One region of the Microtetraspora glauca genome, then DNA from elsewhere that is predicted to be linked to it. Evidence: riboswitches for the same ligand, from Rfam matches in the RefSeq annotation. Region 1 holds a riboswitch; each other region holds the start of a gene.
The links. A riboswitch is a leader RNA that binds a small molecule or an ion and turns the genes downstream of it on or off. The one in region 1 is predicted to bind cobalamin.
Positions count from the first base shown of each region.

Region 2: it holds a riboswitch for cobalamin, as region 1 does, so the genes downstream of both, cobN (cobaltochelatase subunit CobN) here and AB0I59_RS06285 (ABC transporter substrate-binding protein) in region 1, are expected to answer to the same signal.
Region 3: it holds a riboswitch for cobalamin, as region 1 does, so the genes downstream of both, AB0I59_RS39030 (energy-coupling factor ABC transporter permease) here and AB0I59_RS06285 (ABC transporter substrate-binding protein) in region 1, are expected to answer to the same signal.

Region 1 is NZ_JBFALK010000003.1:13,510-15,768, reverse strand. It holds gene AB0I59_RS06290 (FecCD family ABC transporter permease) at 1-64, opposite strand, end outside; gene AB0I59_RS06285 (ABC transporter substrate-binding protein) at 61-1,278, opposite strand; cobalamin riboswitch at 1,508-1,698, opposite strand; gene AB0I59_RS06280 (low temperature requirement protein A) at 2,023-2,259, shown strand, end outside.
Region 2 is NZ_JBFALK010000033.1:18,555-20,813, reverse strand. It holds gene AB0I59_RS39070 (ferredoxin-like domain-containing protein) at 1-634, opposite strand, end outside; cobalamin riboswitch at 654-855, shown strand; gene cobN (cobaltochelatase subunit CobN) at 888-2,259, shown strand, end outside.
Region 3 is NZ_JBFALK010000033.1:8,019-10,277, reverse strand. It holds gene AB0I59_RS39035 (putative cobaltochelatase) at 1-292, opposite strand, end outside; cobalamin riboswitch at 892-1,109, shown strand; gene AB0I59_RS39030 (energy-coupling factor ABC transporter permease) at 1,118-1,819, shown strand; gene AB0I59_RS39025 (energy-coupling factor ABC transporter substrate-binding protein) at 1,816-2,217, shown strand; gene cbiQ (cobalt ECF transporter T component CbiQ) at 2,227-2,259, shown strand, end outside.

The DNA.
Region 1 (2,259 bases):
TCGAGAGGACCACCGTCCGGCGGCGAGCCGCCGCCGGGACGGTCGTCAGTGCCGCTGCGGTCACTTGGTCATCTTCTGGTAGAAGGTGAACGCGTGGCCGGGCGCGAGGTCGGGATGCAGGATGGCCACCAGATCGCCCAGGACCAGGTCGGGACGGGCGACGCCGCGCTCCCAGTAGTCGTTGCCGCCGCCCGGGCCCATGGTCTTGTTGGCCGACCACACCTCACCGGTCCCGTACGCGGAGAACGTGGCGTAGCGGGCGTCGGACTTCTTCACATCGCCGAGGGTCTTCCACTCGTTGACGATGGCGAGCCACACCTTGGCGTCCTTGGCCTTGGCCAGCACCGCCTCCAGGTCGAGTGTGGTGCCGCCCGAGCCGGAGGTGTCCGCCCACGGGTAGGTCCCGCCCGCGTCCTTGATCAGTCCGGCGACGTAGCTGCCGCCGTTGGGCATCGACCACTGGCCCTGGTACATCTGGCCGGGCAGCACGGCGACCGGGGTGGCCGCCTTCGCCTTGGCGGTGAGCGACGTGTAGTCGGACTCGATCTTGCCGAACACCTCGTTCGCCGTGGACTCGGTGCCGGTGAGCGCGGCCATCAGCCTGATCCACTCGGCCCGGCCGAGGGCGGTGGACTCCAGCCACTCGGCGTTGGCTACCACTTTGATCCCGGCCTGGCGCAGCGGACCGTACGCCTTGTCCTCGGTGCCCTGCGTCATGAGCACGTCGGGCCTCGCGCCGATGACCTTCTCGGTGTCGATCTCCTGTCCGGAGGCGTACTCGGTGACCGCGCCGGACTTCACCCGCTCCAGCACCTCGGGGGAGGTGATGTATCCGGCGGAGGCCACGGCCTTGAGCCGGTCCAGCACGCCCAGTTCGGTGATGAACGGCAGGTGCGTGGTGGAGGCGGAGTACAGCGACTCGATGGGCGTCTCGACGGTGACCGCGCCGGCGAGGCCGCCGGTCAGCTCGGGGGCGGGCGTGCCGCAGCGCACCAGCACGTACGTCTCCGGCTTGGCGCCGGGTGCGGGCTCCTTGACCGTGACGACCTGGTAGTTCTTGGCGTACGTGAGGGTGAAGTTGGTGGCGTGCGTCAGGGTCTGCTTGACCGGGAAGTAGTCCGCGTTCGCGTCGTAGGAGGTGACGCAGCGACCCTCAGCCGCCGAGGCGGCCGTCGCGGGGGACGCGGACGGTTCGGTTCCGCCGCAGGCGGTGGCGGTGAGCAGGATCGCGGGCAGGACGGCGAGCAGCGCGCTGTGGATCGGGCGGGGGATACCCATCGATGGTCTCCTGGGAACGGGCCGCGACCGCCATTCCTCGATAGCGCGACGCGGCGGGCGAGGAGCCGGATCACCAGGAGAGTCCCGCCACGGCGGCCGGTTCCGCGACCGTCAGCCATGAAGCAGCCGACTGGAAAGCCGGTAACCGTACCGCGGGCAGGGAGAAGGACCTTACGCCGGTTACACGGCATGGCGGCCACCGTCCTCTCTTGGGGAGATCCGCCCCAATTTCTGTGAGGAGGCGACCGCGTGAGTCTCCTGGCTCTCGGGTCGAAGCTCGCCCCGGCCTTCCCACCCGCGTAAGGGCAGTGGCGTCGTCGGGGTTCGCTCGCCGATCACAGTGGCGGGACCGCGCCGGATTCACACCGGCTTCCTCGTTCCGCCGTCGCCTTCGCGACCATGGTCGCATACGACGCATAGCTCACCAAGGACCGGGTTCGTGCGGATGGTTCCGGCTACCGCGCCTGGCTGGTCGCGCCACCGCCGACGACCTCGCCGACAACCGGGCATCTCCCAGGTGGGAGCCGAGTCGTACCGGGAAGAGGGGCTCGACCTGATCGCGGAGCTCGGCCTGCGTGCCGTGGCGATCCCGCACACGACAACGCTGCAGGCCGGACAGCCTTGTGGTCTTTGACAGCGCGACGACAAGCCATATGCTGCGACCTCGGCGCCGCGTTGTCACAGATCGGAACGCCGCACTGTCTTTCAGACGACCGGACGTCGCGGAGCGACAGGAGCGAGATCTTGCCACCAGCCGGCACCACCATCCGGATCCGGGTCCGGATGAGCGCGCGCGCCATCGATGAGCCGCACCGTGTTTCGAGCCCGCTCGAGCTGCTGTTCGATCTCACCTTCGTGGTCGCGGTCGCGGTCGTCACCGCCCAGTTCGCGCACAGCGTCGCCGACGGTCATGGCCTCGCCGGGCTGGTCCCGTTCCTCCAGGTCTTCTTCGCGATCTGGTGGGCGTGGATGAACTTCACG
Region 2 (2,259 bases), on a different contig from region 1:
GTTCCGCGCGTTCGGCCAGGAACGCCTCCGCGACGGCGAGCAGGCCCGCGACCGCGGAACCGGCGGGCACGCGCAACCCGCGGTCGGCACCGGCGAGCAGCAACGCCACGTCCGGCACGTCCGGCAGCAGCGTGACGTCGGCGCCGAGGACCGGCATGTCGCCGGACCCGTCGTCGAGGGCGAACAGGAACCGTCCGGGCAGGTCGGCGAGCATGGGCCGGGCGCACAGCTCGCGGTCCAGCTCGGCCACCAGAGGGCGCACGTCGAGCCTGCTCTCCGGTCCGCGACCGGCCAGGGGCGAGGCCACGATGTTGCGCACCCGCTCGTGCGTGGCCGAGGGCAGCAGGCCGGCCGCGGCCATCCGCGCGGCGAAGTCCGGCGCCCCGGAAGGCCCCTGGTCCCCGGCCCGGACTTCCCGGAGGCCGCGCACCTGGAGGTTGGCCCGGGAGGTCAGCTCGATCACGCCGGACCCGAGCTCGCGGGCGGCGGCGGCGACCACGCGGAGCTGGTGCGCCGTGACCGCGCCGCCGGGGATGCGGATCCGTGCCAGGCCGCCGTCGGCGGCGGCGTGCACCTGAAGGGCTCCGGGGCACGCGTCGGACCGCGACCGTCCGGAAAGGTCACCGATGAACACGCTGAGGATGGTAACGCCCCGTTTCCCAGCGGATGTCGGCCTGGCATAGTGTGATCCCAGGCGACGGCACAGGGAGGAAGCCGGTGTGAAACCGGCGCGGTCCCGCCACTGTAACCGGGGAGCGACCCCCACCGAAGGCCACTGTCCGGCGACGGACGGGAAGGCCGGGGTGAGCATCGATCCGGGAGCCAGGAGACTCCTGCCGTCGTGACGACCACGACCCGGGGCGAGGACCCCGAGGGAGGACTTTCTCGTGCGCTCTGTGCCGTCTCCTGGCATCCTCCTGCTGTCGACCTCCGACACCGACCTGCTCAGTGCCCGGGAGAGCGGGGCGGGCTACCGGCTGGGCAACCCGGCCAGGCTCACGGTCCCGGACCTGCCCGCCCTGGTGGAGGGCGCCGACCTCGTCCTCGTACGGCTCCTCGGCGGGCGCCGGGCCTGGGAGGACGGGCTGGACGCGCTGCTCGCCGGCCCCCGGCCGGTCGTGGTGCTCGGCGGCGAGCAGGCGCCCGACGCCGAGCTGATGGAGCTGTCCACGGTGCCGGGCGGGGTGTGCGCCGAGGCGCACGCGTACCTCGCGCACGGCGGCCCGGCGAACCTGGCCCAGCTGCACGCCTTCCTCTCCGACACGGTGCTGCTCACCGGGAACGGCTTCGCTCCGCCCGAGCCGCTGCCCACGTGGGGACCCCTGGAGCGTGTCGCCCGGCGCGCGGACGGACCGGTCATCGGCGTGCTCTACTACCGCGCCCACCATGTCGCCGGGAACACCGCGTTCGTCGAGACGCTGTGCCGGGCCGTCGAGGACGCGGGCGGGCAGGCGGTGCCCGTCTACTGCGGTTCGCTGCGCACCGCCGAGCCCGAGCTGCTGGCCACCCTGCGGCGCGTGGACGCCCTGGTCGTCACCGTGCTCGCGGCGGGCGGCACCCGTCCGGCGACCGCGTCGGCCGGAGGCGACGACGCGGCGTGGGACGTCGGCGCGCTCGCGGAGCTCGACGTGCCGATCCTGCAGGGCCTGTGCCTGACCACGGGACGTGACGCGTGGCGCGAGGACGACGACGGCCTGTCCCCGCTCGACGCCGCGTCCCAGGTGGCGATCCCGGAGTTCGACGGGCGGATCATCACCGTGCCGTTCTCGTTCAAGGAGGTCGACGGCGACGGCCTGACCGTCTACGCGGCCGATCCCGAGCGTGCGGCGCGGGTCGCCGGCATCGCGGTACGGCACGGCCTGCTGCGGCACGTCCCGGCGCCGGAGCGTCGGATCGCGGTGATGCTGTCCGCCTATCCGACGAAGCACTCGCGGATCGGCAACGCGGTCGGCCTCGACACCCCCGCCAGCGTGGTCCGGCTGCTCGCGGCCATGAAGGAGACGGGCTACGACCTCGGAGCGGGCTTCCCCGGTGTGGCGGAGCAGGACGGCGACGCGCTGATCCACGCGCTCATCGCGGCGGGCGGTCAGGACCAGGACTGGCTCACCGAGGAGCAGCTGGCGGCCAACCCGGTGCGGATCCCGGCCGCGCGGTACCGCGCCTGGTTCGAGACACTGCCCGCGGACCTGCGCGCGGACGTCGAGGGCCACTGGGGGCCGCCGCCCGGCGAGCTGTTCGTCGACCGGTCCCGCGACCCCG
Region 3 (2,259 bases), on a different contig from region 1:
GTTCCACCAGCGCGGCCGGTCGTGCCCGCCACCCCTCGTCGACACCATGCGGCCCGTCGGGGCAGGACGGGTCGGGAGCGGAGGGGTCACAGGCGAACCGACATCCGGCGACTACCTCGACAGGCGGCAGCTGCGCGGCCAGCGCGCGGACGATGGTGGACTTGGCCGTTCCCTTCTCTCCACGCACCAGTACGCCGCCCACCCGAGGAGAGACCGCGTTGAGGATCAAGGCCAGCTTGAGATCGTCGAGCCCCACGACGGCGCTGAACGGATAGGCGGTGATCACAAAGATCCCTTCTGGATGGTCCTGTCCTCGCGCGCGGAGGCGGGCGGGTGGAAGTGCGGCAGGAGAGCGCGGCGGACTCGGGGATTTGTGGACGTACGGCCGGAGTGCTTGACACGGAGGCGGGGGCACCACCAGGCATCCACCGGACGCGCGCAGCCTGTGACGGGGGTCAGGACACGGGCCGGCGACGGGGGACGGCGGGTGGGGAGACCGTCGCGAGCCGTCGTCCCCGGACGGAGAAGGGACGGGGATGCGAGGTCGTCGGCTCGCTCATCGATGCCTCCTTGGGATGACGCGTCCCGCCAGATGAGGACGCGGCGGCCAAGTGACCTGGCTCCCGGAACTCGCGTTCCGGATACAGTGGCGCGACCGCACCGGCATCTCACCGGACTTCCCTCGGACCACCGCGAATCCTCGGGAACGTATCCCGCGGGGCTCGCGATCGTCAACTTCGCGGTGACCGGGTGGCGAGCGGCCTCGACCGGACCGGCAAGGGCTTCCAGCACCCGTGACGCTCCCCTGACCGAGCACACCGGCTCGTAGGGGCCGCTCCCACCGGTCGGCCCGTACCTGCGAGTTATAGGCAGATACCCCGCCTTGTCGCTAAATGGAGATCAGGCTTACGCTGAGTCCGCCTCGGCAAACGGGAAGTCCGGTGCGCGCCCCAGTCGGGACGCAAGTCCGGCGCGGCCCTCGCCACTGTGATCGGGAATCGTCTCACTCATCCGCGTACGCGGAAGCCACTGGGCGCCAGCCGCCTGGGAAGGCGAGCGAGATGTGCCAACCCGTCAGCCAGGAGACCGGCCAAGGCACGGAAACACCATCCACGAGGTGCTGGAAAGGTCGGGTTTCACCATGCACATCGCCGAGGGATTCCTCCCTCCCTTGCACGCGGCGGCCTGGACGGTCGCCGCCGCTCCCTTCGTCGTCCACGGTGTCGTTCGCCTCAATCGTCAGATCAAGGAGAACCCCGAGGCGAAGCTGCTCTTGGGGGCGTCGGGCGCCTTCTGCTTCGTCCTGTCCGCGCTGAAGATCCCCTCGGTCACCGGCAGTTGCTCGCACCCCACGGGCACCGGCCTGGGGGCCATCCTGTTCCGGCCGCCGGTGATGACCGTGCTGGGCACGATCACCCTGCTGTTCCAGGCGTTGCTGCTGGCCCACGGCGGGATCACCACGCTCGGGGCCAACGCGTTCTCCATGGCGATCGTCGGACCGTGGGCCGGTTACGGCGCGTACACGCTGGTCCGGCGCCTGGGCGGAGGGCTGCTCGGCGCGGTCTTCGCCGGGGCCTTCGTCGCCGACCTGGTGACGTACTGCGTGACGTCGGCCCAGCTGGCGCTCGCCTTCCCGGACCCGGCCGGCGGCTTCACCGGCGCTCTGACCAAGTTCGGCGCGATCTTCGCGGTGACCCAGATCCCGCTCGCCGTCAGCGAGGGGCTGCTCACCGTGCTCGTCGTGCGCCTGCTCCGCTCCACCAGCGCGGCCGAGCTGATCCGGCTCCGCGTCCTGAAGGAAGGCCAGGTGGCGTCGTGAAGCGCAACGTCCTCATCAACCTGCTCCTACTGGCCGCCGTCGCCGCGCTCGCCGTACTGCCGCTGGCGATCGGATCGGGTGAGGGGAAGGAGGAGCCGTTCACCGGCGCGGACACGCAGGCGGAGACGGCGATCACCGAGCTCGCGCCGGACTACGAGCCGTGGTTCTCCTCGCTGTACGAGCCTCCGTCGGGGGAGATCGAGTCCGCGCTGTTCGCGTTGCAGGCGGCGATCGGCGCCGGTTTCCTCGGTTACTACTTCGGCGTCGCGCGTACCCGCAACAAGCTGCGGCCCGCATCAGCGGGTCACACAGCGCCGGGCCGCACAGCCGCGGGTCACGCGGTGCCGGGTTCGGCGGCAGGTCTCGACGCCGCCGGGCCCGGCGCGCCTACCTCCTGAGCCGGGCACGTGCTCGCCATCGACGTCGCCGCCTATCGGAGT